2 regions of the Rummeliibacillus sp. BSL5 genome follow, and region 1 is predicted to be linked to the other one. Evidence: predicted binding sites of a transcription regulator. Region 1 holds the regulator's gene; the other holds the start of a gene.

What was found. Region 1 encodes Rex, which represses fermentation and respiration genes when NADH is low (regulators of the CRP and FNR family bind a similar motif). Its sites were predicted from a motif close to TTGTGAAATATTTCACAA; they were not measured.
Region 2: the regulator Rex is predicted to act here: its motif matches at 2,298-2,315, upstream of RCJ93_RS01455 (cytochrome c oxidase subunit 2A).

The regions. Positions count from the first base shown of each region.
Region 1 covers NZ_JAVGCV010000007.1:85,122-92,871, reverse strand. The annotation lists gene RCJ93_RS15065 (ABC transporter ATP-binding protein) at 1-1,866, opposite strand, end outside; gene RCJ93_RS15060 (redox-sensing transcriptional repressor Rex) at 1,996-2,631, shown strand; gene RCJ93_RS15055 (catalase) at 2,807-4,864, shown strand; gene RCJ93_RS15050 (twin-arginine translocase TatA/TatE family subunit) at 5,091-5,282, shown strand; gene tatC (twin-arginine translocase subunit TatC) at 5,300-6,055, shown strand; gene RCJ93_RS15040 (CPBP family intramembrane glutamic endopeptidase) at 6,178-6,894, opposite strand; gene groES (co-chaperone GroES) at 7,085-7,369, shown strand; gene groL (chaperonin GroEL) at 7,422-7,750, shown strand, end outside.
Region 2 covers NZ_JAVGCV010000001.1:291,419-299,168, forward strand. The annotation lists gene RCJ93_RS01445 (b(o/a)3-type cytochrome-c oxidase subunit 1) at 1-1,342, opposite strand, end outside; gene RCJ93_RS01450 (cytochrome c oxidase subunit II) at 1,459-1,941, opposite strand; gene RCJ93_RS01455 (cytochrome c oxidase subunit 2A) at 1,964-2,089, opposite strand; gene RCJ93_RS01460 (chemotaxis protein CheX) at 2,529-2,984, opposite strand; gene RCJ93_RS01465 (dynamin family protein) at 3,320-6,937, shown strand; gene RCJ93_RS01470 (sulfurtransferase) at 6,892-7,749, shown strand.

The sequences.
Region 1 (7,750 bases):
ATCTAATTGTGTTTGCAATTCCAGTACTTTTTCATGGTTCTGGAAGATTTCAGGGTCACAAAGCATCTTCTCAATGCCTTCTATTTGCTGGTCGAGCGTACTTAGCTGTTGTTCAATCTCTTCTATACGCCTGCTTACTTTTCGAATCTTTTTCTTCGCTTCTTTATCAATTTGCGTTGTTTTTTGTTTTTGATCGACTATTTCGATTGGCTTTTGCATTGCAGCCTGTTTTTCGGCAGCTATTTCTTCAAGCTCATGCTTCTTTTCAACGTAATAGTCGTAGTCGCCAAGATATTCAGTTGTCCCATCATGCGAAAGTTCAACTACTTTAGTAGAGATACGATTGATAAAGTAACGGTCATGCGAAACAAATAGCAATGTGCCAGGATAATCTACTAATGCATTTTCCAATACCTCTTTGCTGTCCAAATCAAGGTGGTTAGTCGGTTCATCAAGAATGAGGAAGTTTGCCTTTTGGAGCATTAGTTTTGCCAGAGCAAGCCTTGCCTTTTCACCGCCTGATAAATCACGAACAATTTTATCTACATCTTCTCCTGAGAAGAGGAAGCGGCCTAAAACTGTCCGAAGGTCCTTTTCATTCATTAAAGGCCATTCATCCCATAGTTCTTTTAGAATCGATTTATTACTATCTAGCTTTGCGAGTTCCTGATCATAGTAGCCGATCTGAACATTTGTGCCGAAATGGATTGTTCCAGAAAGCGGTGATTCATCTTTTATAAGTGTCTTTAATAATGTCGATTTTCCCACGCCATTCGGGCCGACTAAAGAGATCCGATCTGTACGGTAAACATGCAGCTGGATATTTTGAGAGACAAGAATTCCTTCATAGCCTATTGTTAAGTCATTCACCTGCAACACATCATTGCCGCTTTGGCGTTCAATCTCAAATGAGAAAGTAGCAGATTTTTCATCTCCTTCTGGAGAATCCATCCACTCTGTTTTTTCAAGTATCTTGCGCCTGCTTTGTGCGAGCTTTGTTGTAGAGGCTCGTACAATATTTTTTTGAATAAAGTCTTCTAGCTTTGCCTTTTCGCCTTGTTGCTTTTCATACAGCTTGCGGTCACGTTCATAGTTTTTTGCCTTTTGGTCCAGGTAATTACTGTAGTTTCCAGTAAATTTGTTGACATGGTGGCGTGATACTTCATAAACGATTGAAACGATTTGATCGAGGAAATAACGGTCATGGGATACAATTAAAATCGCTCCATCATAACTCTTTAAGAAGGTTTCGAGCCAGTTTAGTGTCTCGATATCTAAATGGTTGGTTGGCTCGTCCAAAATCAACAGATCGGGCTTGCTTAATAATAGTTTTGCAAGGGCGAGACGTGTACGTTGCCCTCCAGATAGCTCAGATATTTTTTGATCATAGCTGTCAGGATAGAACTGCATGCCGTGCAGAATAGAACGTGTATCAGCTTCATATTGATAGCCGCCTCTTTCTTTGAAATCATGCTGCAATTGATCATATTCTGTCATGACCTTTGCATATTGATCAGGATTTTCATAGACCTCAGGATCAGCCATTTTCAGTTCTAGAGTACGAATCGTTTGTTCCAGCTTTTTCAATGGTTCAAAAATCGTCATCATTTCTTCCCAAATAGATAGGGTCGATTCTAATCCGGCATGTTGGTCTAAATACCCTAGCCGAATATCCTTCGGTTTTATGATTTCGCCAGAATCATATGAAAGTTTGCCTGCGATAATTTTTAAAAGGGTGGATTTTCCCGCGCCATTTCTTCCAACGAGGGCAACGCGGTCACGATGCTGCACTTCTAATTTAACGCCGCTTAAAATTTCATCACCCATATAAGATTTATATAATTGATTGACCTGTAAAACGATCATATATTTACACCTCAGTTCACTCCTAGTTTATAGGAAGTCGGAAGGGTATGCAACGAGGATTACTTTGCAAAAAAGCTAATTATCATGTACTATTGAAGGGATTTTGATTTGCTAGCAGGAGGAAAAAGCGTGAAGTCCACAAGTAAAATTCCACAAGCTACAACCAAAAGACTGCCTCTCTATTATCGCTTTATCTTAAAGTTTGCAGAGGATGGGCAAGAAAGAATCTCTTCCAAAGAATTAAGTGAAGCGATGAACATTGACTCTGCTACAATTCGCCGTGATTTTTCCTATTTTGGAGCACTCGGCAAAAAAGGGTACGGCTATGAAGTGCAATATTTATTAACGGTCTTTCGTAGTGTATTAGATCAGGATGAACGTATGAATGTAGCCATTATTGGAGTAGGGAATCTTGGCAGTGCTTTGTTAAAATATAATTTTCAAAAGAACCATAATATGAAAATTGTTGCAGCATTTGATACAAGCGGAACAAAAGAAGGTAAGTATATCAATGATATCCCTGTTTTTCCGCCAGAATTATTAGAAGAAAAATTTTTAGAATACAAAGCGGAGTTGCCTGTTTTGACGATACCCGCCCGTTCTGCACAGCAAATGGCCGATAGGCTTGTCGCGATGGGGGTAAAAGGCATCTTAAATTTCGCTCCTGTCACATTGCATGTTCCTGATGATGTACGTGTACATACAATCGATTTGACAGTAGAACTACAGACATTAAGCTATTTCATGCGTAATGACGAAAGATAGATTAACTTCTATACAAATAGATAAAAGTGGCGCACAAGTCAACCAACTTGTGCGCCACTTTTTTGTCGAAAAAAGGATTCTTTTTATATTCAAACTTGAAATGAAATGTATATTGGGATAAAAAAATGCATATGGTTATAACGTTAGACATTTATAAGATAGGTTAGGTGATTAGATGGATAAGTACTCGCAAAACAAAAAGTCTGTTAAAAAGGATGCAAAGCAAGAGCAATTAGATCAATATCGTAAAAGTAATGATGGAAAGCCGTTAACAACCCAAGAAGGCCGAAAAATATCCAATGACTCGGAAACACTAAAAGCAGGAGTCAGGGGTCCTTCCTTACATGAGGATTATTGGTTTCTCGAAAAAATGTCGCACTTTAACCATGAGGAAATTCCAGAACGAGTTGTGCATGCAAGGGGCTATGGTGCCTATGGGGAGTTTGAATGTTATCAATCGATGGAGCACGTGACAGAGGCTTGCCTTTTCCAAGAACCTGGAAAGAAGACGCCTTTAGCTGTGCGTTTTTCTACTGTCCAAGGCCCGAAAGGCTCCTATGATACAGCGCGTGATTTACGCTGCTTAGGCGTAAAATTTTATACAGAAGAGGGCAACTACGATTTAACGACTATCGCTATGCCTGTGTTAATTAACCAAGATCCGATGAAATTCCCGGATGCCATGCATGCTTATCAAAATAAACAGGATGATGGAATCCCAACAGCAACAGGTGCGCATGATCGTTTCTGGGATTATGTAGCGAATAATCCCGAAGCACTTCACATGGTAACATGGATTATGTCTGACCGCGGAATAATAAAGAATTATCGAGTGATGGAGTCTTGGTCGATTAATACTTACTTATTCGTCAACAAAGCTGGCGTCGCAACTTTTGTAAGATTTGTTTGGAAACCGGTTCTAGGCGTTCATTCTCTACTTCAAGATGAAGCATTAAAAATTGGTGGTATTGACCCAGACTTCCATCGAAAAGATTTACGCGAAGCTATTGATAAGGGTGCGTTCCCTGAGTATGAACTAGGCGTTCAGCTAATCCCGATGGAGGATGAATTCAAATTTGACTTCGATGTGTTGGATCCTGCTAAATTCTGGCCTGAAGAGCTAGTGCCAGTTCAACTAATTGGTAAAATGACCCTTAATCGTAATATTGATAATTACTTCTCAGAAATGGAGCAAATCGCATTCAATCCTGCAAACGTAGTGCCGGGTATCGGTTTCTCAAATGATCCTGTTTTACAAGGAAGATTAATTGCTTATCGAGATACACAGCAGCATCGCCTTGGCAGTGCTAACTATCTTGAATTACCGGTAAATAAACCGCTCTGTCCTTTCCACAATAATACGCGCAGGGGCTTTATGAGAATGAGAATAGATGTGGACCAAGTAAACTATCACAATAACTCATTAATGGATAATACACCGCATACATCCACACCTGAAGAAGGTGGTTATGTACATTACCCGAAAAAAGTAGAAGGGCATGTTATCCGTGGAAGAAGCAAGTCGTTTAACGATTACTTCTCACAAGTACGTATTTTCTGGAACAGCTTGACGCCAATTGAAAAGCAACACACTATTGAAGGATTCAGCTATCAGCTTGGAAAAGTAAAGAGCGAATCAGTTCGTCAGCAAAATGTCGATTTAATAGTAAATGTAGACAAAGAATTAGCTTGCATCATCGCGGATAATATCGGTGTAAGACAGCCGAGCGGTGACAATGTGCCTGTCAATACTAGCTATGCATCTCTCAGCCAATCGACAACGCCTAAATATCCTTACACGCAAAAGGTCGGCGTGCTAATTGGTGAAGGATTCAATGGCCAAGAGGTAATGCAAGTTCTTAACTTCTTAGAGAGCAATGGTGTTTTCATTGATATTATAAGCGAAAGACTTGGAAATGTGACTGGAACAGACGGAGCGCAAATCAAAGTTAACCAAACCTTCATTACAGGAAGCCCGTATTTGGTTGATGCTCTTTATGTAGTCGGGGGAACTTCGAAATATCCAGCGAAGTTTATGCAAGATGTGTCTGACTTCGTACACAATGCGTATAAGCATTATAAACCGATTGGCGTAGGTACAGGCGGACAGTCATTCATCCAACAATCGCAAAACAATAATTTAGAGGGCGTAGTTTTTGCAGCTAATAATCCAAACTTTAATCAAGATTTCTTGAATGCAATTACTCAACAACGTTTCTGGAGCAGAACGTAAGGAAGAAGAGCAAATAGGATATGTTTCACTTAATTACTGGCTAGCTGTTTAGCCAGTTTTTTTATTATGTATGCAAAGAATACTCTTTTGTAGCAAATATAATATATTCAATCTAAGTAGAGTAGGGAAATTGTAGGTAAATATTTCACAATAAAATCGTGAATAGAATAGCCAAAAGCCTATTTTTACGTTAAAATAGGAGCAAGTATATGAGGAGGTGTCTGTAATGGGAATTAGTGCTGGAACTGCAGTAATTTTAGGAGTCGTTGCCATACTAATTTTCGGACCGAAGAAACTACCAGAGCTTGGTAAAGCAATGGGTTCTACTCTCCGTGAATTTAAGCATGCTACAAAAGGTTTAGCTGATGATGATGAGCCGAATAAAGTATCTGAAACAAAAAAGATTGAAGATAAATAAGTTAGGATGTTTAGTAAATGAATAACACAGAACTAACTATTGTCGAACATATAGAAGAATTAAGAAAACGGCTGATGATTGTTGCCGTTTTCTTTGTGGTTGCAGTGATTGGTAGTTTCTTTCTAGCACAGCCACTGATCCACTTTTTGCAATTTAGTAATGAAGCAAAGACTTTGCAGTTGCATTCATTTAAAGTGACGGATCCCGTCAATATTTATTTCCAAGTGATTTTTGTATTATCGATTGTTATGACATCGCCTGTTATTTTATATCAACTATGGGCCTTTATTACGCCTGGATTGTTTCCAAAAGAGCGTAAAGCGACATTACGGTATATCCCATACATTGTTTTCCTATTTGTGCTCGGCGTTATGTTTTCATATGAGGTTTTATTTCCTTATATGATTCATTTTATGACAGAGATGTCTACGGAAATGGATATTCAACAAACGATCGGCATTAATGAGTACTTCCAATTTTTACTCCAGCTGACGCTACCTTTCGGTATCGTATTTGAGTTGCCTATGGTCGTATTGTTTTTAACGCGGCTTGGTATTATTACACCTCAAATGCTCAGCAAGTTCAGGAAGTATGCCTATTTCATCTTGTTGGTCGTTGCAGATATTATTACGCCAACAGATGTTCTGTCGCTTTTTATCGTGTCTATTCCTCTATGTATACTGTACGAGATTAGTATTATGATTTCTCGAGTAGGTTATCGAAAATATATTAGAGCAGAACAGCAAAGACAAATAGAAATGCAACAACAATAGTAGAATAAACTGTAATCAAACGAAACTATTTGATTGCAGTTTTTTTATGCAAATGAAACAAAACCCTTCTTAATAAAAGAAGGGTTTTGTGTATAGTTGGAGAAATAGATAGAGAGTATAGCTTACTGATGCTGTTCTAAAAACTTCACGATGGGTTCCTGATAGAGCTGAATAGCAGTCACAAATCCATTTAGCATCATATGGGCAATGATAGACGTAATAATACGCCTTGTACGATAATAAAGAAAAGCGAATATAAAACCAGAAATAGCATAGATAATAATGTGAGTAAAATCAAAGTGAATGACAGCAAATACAAGCGAGCTGATCAGCGCAGCGATAAAGAAGTTTGTCGTTTGAATGAGCGAGCCAAATATAACACGCCGAAAAACAAATTCTTCTAGAATAGGACCGATAATAGCTAGCGCCAAAATAGCAACAGGTGCCGCATCTGCTATCGTTGTAAGGTTTGCTGTGTTTTCAGATGCCTGAGTAATGCCTAAGCTATGTTCGATAATGCCGCCGATCCACTGGCCTACAAATACAAGAAAGAATCCAATAACCCCCCAAAGAATAGATGTAGGGATAGATTCGGGTTTTTGTTTGAAAATTTTCCAGAAGTTTCGATTAAAGGCTATCACAATAAGAGATAATAGAAGAGCTACTGCAAAACTTATGACGATATACCACCCATTAATAGTGAGGACTAATTCTTCTTTCCCCATAGTTGGATATCTTTTTTTCATGAACAGTGCAAACGGTCGCATGAATACGACAGAAGAGAGCTGCATAGCAAGGTAAATCAATAAAATATATAACGCGGTTTTGTGTGATTTCAAACTCAATTTCCTTTCTGTTTTCTGCCTGTTTTCTTTATTGTAAATTAACTGAGAATAAAAACAAAATTTTTGATGCTTACCGCTTGCAAATGAAATGGGAATTCATTAATATAATAATTGTGTTAGCACTCAATAGTGAGGAGTGCTAATAAGCTAAGTATATACACATAATTCTAGGAGGTTGTTTCAATTGTTAAAACCATTAGGCGATCGTATTATTATCGAAGTTGTCGAAGTTGAAGAAAAAACTGCATTCGGCATCGTACTCCCAGACTCTGCAAAAGAGAAACCTCAAGAAGGAAAAGTAGTTGCAGTTGGTACTGGATTCTTAACAGATGGTGGTCAAGTGGTTCCACTTAACGTAAAGAGTGGAGACAACATTATTTTCTCTAAATACTCTGGAACAGAAGTAAAATACGAAGGCAAAGACTATTTAATTCTTCGCGAATCAGATGTTTTAGCAATCGTTGAATAAGAATAATAAACGTAAATGAAAAATAGATAAAATTTCAGGAGGTAATTTTAAAATGGCTAAAGATATTCGTTTCAGTGAAGACGCACGCAGCGCTATGTTAAAAGGTGTAGATAAACTTGCAAACGCAGTAAAAGTAACATTAGGACCTAAAGGGCGCAATGTCGTGCTTGAAAAGAAATTTGGTTCACCATTAATTACAAATGACGGTGTAACAATCGCTAAAGAAATCGAATTAGAAGATCCATATGAAAACATGGGTGCAAAATTGGTTTCAGAGGTAGCTTCAAAAACAAACGAAATCGCTGGTGACGGTACGACTACTGCTACAGTTTTAGCTCAAGCTATGATTCGTGAAGGCTTGAAAAACGTAACAGCTGGCGC
Region 2 (7,750 bases), on a different contig from region 1:
CAGCTTGTGCAACTTGGTAAGATGCCCATGTCTTAGCAATTTCAGCACCGCCATAATCAGAGAAAGCTGAACGGCGAGGTGCACCCAGTAAACCTTCAATATGCATGGAGCTAGACATAATGGCCATACCAACAACCCAAACGATTGTTTGGATAATGCCAAGGCGATTTAACTCTTTTGTAAACACTCTGCCTCTTAAGTGAGGAACTAACCAATAAGCAGCACCGAAAAATGTTAGAATAACGGTAGTTGCCACTGTTAAGTGGAAATGTCCTGTTACCCAAATGGTATTATGGATAAGTTGGTTCATTTGGTTAGATGCATTGACAATACCACCAGCGCCTGCTGGGATAAAGATTAACATACCCATGAACGGAGCGAAGAATCTTGCATCTCCCCAAGGTAATTTTTTTAGCCAACCAAACAGTCCTTTAGCACCTTTTGAACGTCCGGCTAATTCAAACGTTGCAAACATTGAAAATGCTGTCAATAAAGAAGGAATAGATACCATCATAGTTAGAACTACTTGAACATATTTCCATGATGGGTCAATACCAGGTTCAGTCAATTGGTGATGAACTCCGACTGGGATTGAGAATAATACGAATAAGATAAATGCAAGGCGAGCAAGGGAATCTGAGAAAATTTTACCGCCAATAATTTTGGGAATGATGGTATACCATACCATGTAAGCTGGTAATAACCAGAAATACACAAGTGCATGCCCGAAATACCAGAATAAAGTACGTGATAAAAGAATATCAACTCGTTCTACTAGGCCAAGTGACCAAGGTAACAATTGGAATAATACTTCAGCAGCTACGCCGAGAGTTGCAACAAACCACATTAAGTTATTGCAAACGACCATGAATGAAAGTAAAGGTGAAGTTTGTTTTGGATTTTCTTTGCGCCATTGTATCCAACGCATTGCTTGTGCAAGTCCTCCGATCCAAGAACCAACAATAACAAGTGTTAGGCCTAAATAGTAAATCCAGTGTGCTTGTAATGGGGCATAGAAAGTATAGAGAACAGACGCTTCATTTAAAAGAACCATCGCAGCTGCCATTGCAGTACCAGCTGTCATGATCCAAAATCCGATCCAGCCTAGTAATCTTTGTTTATTTGATAGGGTACCAGATGTACGGCTAACCGCTGCAATTTGAAACCCATAGATAAAGAATGTAGTAAGTATTAAACCTAGCAAAACACCATGTACAGTTAAAACTTGATAATAGCCAATGCCAAAAGGTAAATCAAAATGCCCCGAACGTACTAAAACTTGCAATAGACCTGCAGTTCCACCCAAGAATAGAGCTATGAATGCAACATAAATATGAGCCATAGAAAGTTTAGCATCTTTAGGATTTACTTTAAGAAGCTCAGCTGTTTTTCTATTAACCTTACTTGCAACGGTTAGACTATCATTTTTGACTTTTGATTGATCGATGACTGTTTGACTCATTTTTTATCCACCACCTTAAGCATAGAATGCATTTGCGCATGGCCAACTCCGCAATATTCGTTACATACAATTAAATACTCACCAGCTTTATCAACTGTTGTCACATATTCAGAAACATAGCCTGGTTCTAGCATCATGTTGACATTCGTACCTGATATTTCAAAGCCATGTACAACATCTTTAGAAGTAGCTATAAACTTAACCTTAGACCCTACAGGTACTTCTAGTTCTGGTGGGTTATAGTAAAAGGCAGAAGCGAGTACTACTATTTCATAATCCCAATTTTTACCTGAAACTTTGTGAACACCAGGTTTGTTAAATGGTGCAATTTGGTCTACCTTTTCATGATTTATTGTGTTTTTGGCACTTGGTGGATGACTGCCGTTATGAAATGCCATGATTCCTGTAATTAATAAAAATACGATTAAAGATCCGCCACCAAATAAAAGCCAATACTTTTCATATTTATGCAGATGCATTTTTTTCCCTTCTTTCCTTTATTTAAAAACGTTCTAAAAATAGGCCAAAGCATGCAGCCCACGTAATTACTATAAAAGCGCCTAACGCAAATACTAAATAGAGTGTTCCTTTTAAGTTTTCTTCTTCTTCATGTTTCTTGGGTGCCATCGAAATCGCTCCTTTCAATTAAATCAAAACATTTATTCTGCAATAGTTTGCAAGAGGGAAGCTTCTTCAATAAATAATCTAGAACGAGATGAATTAAGTTTTATTTCGTTCGATTATTGGGCTGTAACTAACCGAAGAAAGAAGACTTCTCTGAATGAAGTTTTGTTTTATTGTTTGAGTAAATGATATAAAAAAAATATAGGTTTAGATGTGATAAAAATCACACCTTTTGACAAAAAGTGTGAAAGAAGTGTGAAAAGGAATGTGTGTTTAAGAAGGTTAACGAATTAAGTGATAAAAATCTATGAAAAATAATGATATAAAGAGGTTTTTAAGTGAGGGTACCTTTAGAGGGTGATTAAAAACTCCTAGATATGTCTTTAACAAACTATAAGTAATTTGAATATAAAAAAAGAAGCTTTGAAAAAGCTTCTTTTTTCTAACTCGGATCCATCGCTAGCAATATGGTTAACTTTCCGATAGCATCTATATCAACAGGAAGTATAATTGCTTGATTATAGCCAAGCAGTTTTGTATGGCCCACCATAACAGTTGGTGGTGTAATATCTAATACTAATTGTTGTGCAGCAACATATGTACAAAGATTGCCAGCAATCATATTGCCAAACTCTCCTGTAAAAGATTCCAGCATTTCACCTTCAAGCTTCATTCCGAACATGGCTTCACTAATAGTACTGAAAGTTTCTGGAGAGGAATCTATAATAATTCTACCCTTTAAATCTCCCACCATGCCGATTAAAACTCCGATTTCGGATTGTTCGTAAGGTTCTTTAGAAATGGATGGAGCTGAGACATGGACGTCGTTAGGTAATACAGTTTTGAGTGATTGAATCATGCTATTGAGTATAGTTTGTACTTGTATCGATGTGCTCATTGAGAACTCCTTATGTTATGACCTTTTTAATATAGTATCACGCAGCAAAAGAATTGAATAGTTGTTGACGTCACATAGTTTTTTTATTATGATGAAATTAACAAATGAGAATGATTTTCATATTCACTGATTAATTTCTTTAAAAGGAGCGTTTCAGATGGTTTATGCATTCATTGGTGCGACACTTATTATTTACGGGGCAATAGGCAAATACATTTTTAATCAAACCTCCACGCATTTAAAATAATTTTTTTAATCCTTCTAATAATAGAAGGATTTTTTTATTATAGGCATGGTAAAATAGCGTTAAGGCAAAAAAGGAGGAAATGATTTTCATGAGTCATTTTGAAGAACAACTACATCTGCTGCTAAAACAGACTGCAATGCAATATTTAATCTATCAACATAACGAAGACCAGGAAAGGCTTCAAAAAACGAAATTATTTGCTGAAAAGCTTATTAATAAAGAATATATGATTGCCTTTGCAGGTCATTTCTCTGCAGGTAAATCTACTATGATTAATGCGCTGACAGGGGATGATCTCCTTCCTTCTTCTCCTATACCAACAAGCGCAAACGTTGTAAAAGTACATAAATCGGATGAGAATTATGCCATTGCATACCTAGTAGATCAAAATCCTATCAAATTTGATGACGGGTATGATATTAAAACAGTAAAAGAATTCGCTAAGAACGGTGCCTTGGTTTCTCAAATTGAAATTGGCCATAAAGATTCTGTTTTGCCAAAAGGCATAACAGTAATGGATACACCAGGTGTTGATTCGACAGATGATGCGCATCGTTTATCTACGGAAACGACACTGCATTTGGCTGATATTGTTTTTTATGTAATGGACTATAACCATGTCCAATCAGAATTAAACTTCCAATTTACAAAGAATTTAATGAAGCATAATCCTAATGTTTATCTAATTGTGAACCAAATTGATAAACATAAAGAGAGTGAACTAACCTTTCAGGAATTTTCCGATTCGGTGTATCAATCATTCTCAAATTGGGTGGTAGAACCAAAAGGGATTTACTTTACCTCATTAAGAGACTTTAATCTTCCTTACAATGATTATAATAAAGTAAAAGAAATAGTCATGAATAGTATGGAAGGATGGCAAGATCATTTAATTGCTGGAGGTAAAGCAGCTCTTGAGCAGCTTCAAATCGAACATGCACAATATTTAGAAACTAATAAAAAGCAGCTATTAGAAAATAATGAAACCATTTTATCGCAAGAAGAGTGGGAAAATAACGAAGAGATTACAGCAGACTTTGAAGTAGTACTTCAACAGTTGAAGTTGTATTCAGCATCAAATTGGCAAAAGAATTTTGATCACAGCCGTGATGAATTATTAGAAAATGCTGCTATAATGCCTTTCGAATTACGAGAAAAGCTGAAATATTATTTGGAAAGTGTACAGCCAGATTTCAAAGTTGGAATGCTTTTTTCTGGTAAAAAAACACAAGCAGAAAAGGATCAGCGTAAGGAATCTCTGTATTCACTTTATAAAGAAATAGCGTTCTCTCAAATTTCTGGTCATATGCGCTCTTTAATGAAGAGCTCATTGAAATTAGTTAATGCTTTAACCGATGATTTTTCTCATGAAATCGACGATTTTGATATGCAGCCACCATTTTCCGTAATTGAAGAACAAGTGAAACTTGATTCTGGTATTACTGGGGATGCGCTTTTAAACTTCGCCAATCGTGTAGCAAGTGCCACAAAGAGGTGGTATAAGCAAGACACGGATCAATGGAAGTTTGAAAAAAGCGCTTATATAGAAGAGTTGTCCTTTACGACAGTAGAGCCCTTAAAGAAAAAATGTGCAGTATTGAAAAACAAAGTAGAAGTAATTGATGGCGCAAAAGCAATTGAAGAACAGGAAAAATATTTTGCTATCCAAAAAACGGTCTCGATTCAGACAATGAATCCTGAAGCAGATCAATGTGTATCTGAGTGGGAGCAAGAACATGAAAAGGCAATGGGCAATATCAGGCCATTTGATCCATCTATGCTCGAAAAAAAAGAGGAGCAGAATCAGGAAGAAGAATTGGAGGATAAAATCTCATCTCCATCTATACACTCAACAACTGCTCTTCAAAACGCTGTAAGGACAGCAAGCGCTATTGAACCAATTCAAGGATTTTCAGAGGTTGCAAATTATTTAAAAAATAAAGTGAATCGCTTAAAGCAAAAAGATTTTACAATTGCACTTTTTGGAGCATTTAGTGCAGGGAAATCTTCTTTTTCAAATGCATTGATGGGGCAAAAAGTACTGCCAGTGTCTCCTAATCCTACAACAGCTGCTATCAATAAAATTCGTCCTATTTCAGAAGGCCATCCGCATGAAACGGCTGATGTCCACTTAAAAACTATTGGACAATTAGAAAATGACATTATTGCTAGTTATGAAGCAATTGGTATTATGATTCATTCACTAAATGAAGCATATGATCGAGCAGAAGAGGCTTTAGCTAAACCACTCGACGATGAAAGACTGCATGTTCATAAATCCTTTGTGCGTGCCTTCAAAGAAGGATACCCTACTTTTAAAGAAAAATTGGGCGAGACTATCAGGACAAATCGCGAAGAATTTGAAAAATTCGTAGCTCAAGAAAGCAGAAGCTGCTTTGTCGATAGTATTGATTTTTATTACGATTGTGAATTAACCCGTTTAGGTGTGACATTAGTAGATACACCGGGAGCAGACTCTATAAATGCACGGCATACGGGGGTTGCGTTTGAGTATATTCGTAATGCGGATGCTATATTATTTATCACGTATTACAATCACGCATTTGCAAAAGCCGATCGAGAATTCTTAATCCAACTTGGGCGCGTGAAGGATGCATTTGAACTAGATAAGATGTTCTTTATCGTTAATGCAATTGATCTTGCAAAGGATGCAGAGGAAGCAGAAGACGTAAAAGATTATGTGAAACAAGAACTCCAACGTTTCGGCATTCGCCATCCAAGACTATTTGGTGTTTCGAGTTTATTAGCATTGCAAGAGAAATTAGAAAGTCAAGATTTACATTCTGGTTTGCCATTGTTTGAAGAGAATTTCCATCACTTCTTATCAGAAGAATTAACAGCACTAGCAGTTCAAGCACTAGCTGAAGAAACGGAAAAAGCCCAAGAAAGACTTCGAATACTGATCCAGCAAACCGAAGACAATATGAAGCGAAAAGATGAACGTCTTGCTGAGCTAGCTAAGTTAGAACAGTATATCCACACAAGATATATGCACTCTGCAGCTCAAACGATTACAAAAGATACAAAACAGGAACTGGATGAACTGCTCTACTTTGTATTACAGCGAGTTTATTATCGATACCCGGATTTCTTTAAAGAAGGCTATAACCCTACAACCTTCGCATCAAAATCATCTTCAGTTGCATTAGCCATTGCTTTGAAAGAAGTCCTAGCAAGTTTAGGGTTTGATTTTGAACAAGAAATGCGTGTTACTAACTTTAGAATTGCGAAATTTATTATGAAAAAAATTCACGAACGAGACCTAGATGATATGAAACAGCTTAAAGACATCAATGCTAGTTTTTCATTTATGCCATTTGAGGCTGAAGAACCTAATATTTTAGAATTCGTGGGTCCTTTTTCTGATAGCAAACCATATGAATCCGTTAATAAATATTTTAAAAATAATAAGTCCTTTTTTGAAAAAGGCGATAATCTGAAGTTGCGTGAAGCACTTGAAGAGCTAACTAAGCCAGATGCCAAAAAGTATCTAGATGAACAATCAGCACGCATGAAAAAATGGCTTGAAGACATTATTGGAAAACTTGCTGAAGAATTGCGTCTACACATCTCAAGACAAGCTATTAACCAAATTGATATTGAAAAAACGTTGCTTCATGAAGGTACGAAGCTTGAAGAATGGAAACACATTTACAACACACTAATGAATGGGGTGGAGAAGTGATGGGTGAAGTTTTTCTTTCAGTAAAGGATATCTCTCTTGACTCTCAAGAAAATTATAAATGGATTGATGCTCGTTTTAATCTCCAGAATTCTGCCGAAGGTTCGACTGCTTATCAAAAACAGCACATTGCAGAAGCTGTTTACTGGGATTTGGAGAAGGACTTATCAGACATGGAGCAGCATGCGGGACGCCACCCAATGCCCACGAAAGATAAACTACAGTCTCTATTTGAAAGAAGTGGACTGCAAATGGACGATACTATACTAGTCTACGATCAAGGCGGAACACCATTTGCAGCAAGAGCGTGGTGGTTACTAAAGTATGGCGGGTTTCAGAAAGTACAGATTGTACAAGAAGGGTATCCTGCTTTAGTTAATGCAGGCTTCAAAACGTCGAATGAATTAACGGTTGTCCAACGATCAAACTTAAACTTAAAATGGCAGGAACACCTATATGCAGACCGCACAGCAGTAAAGGAAATCGTAGATGGTCATGTGGATAGAACATTGCTTGATGCCCGATCGAATGCTCGCTATAAAGGAGAGATAGAGCCGATAGATCAAGTTGCTGGCCATATTCCTGGAGCAATAAATTATGATTGGGAGCAATTATTACAAGATGGTAAACTTTGTCCTAATGAAACATTGTTGGAACTAGTATCTAAGAAAGAACCAATTACCGTTTATTGTGGAAGTGGTGTCACTGCTGCCCCGTTATTCGCAATGCTAAAGGAAATGGCATATGAAGATATACAATTATATACTGGAAGCTACAGCGACTGGATTCAACACTTTGAGATAGAGAAAGCTTAAT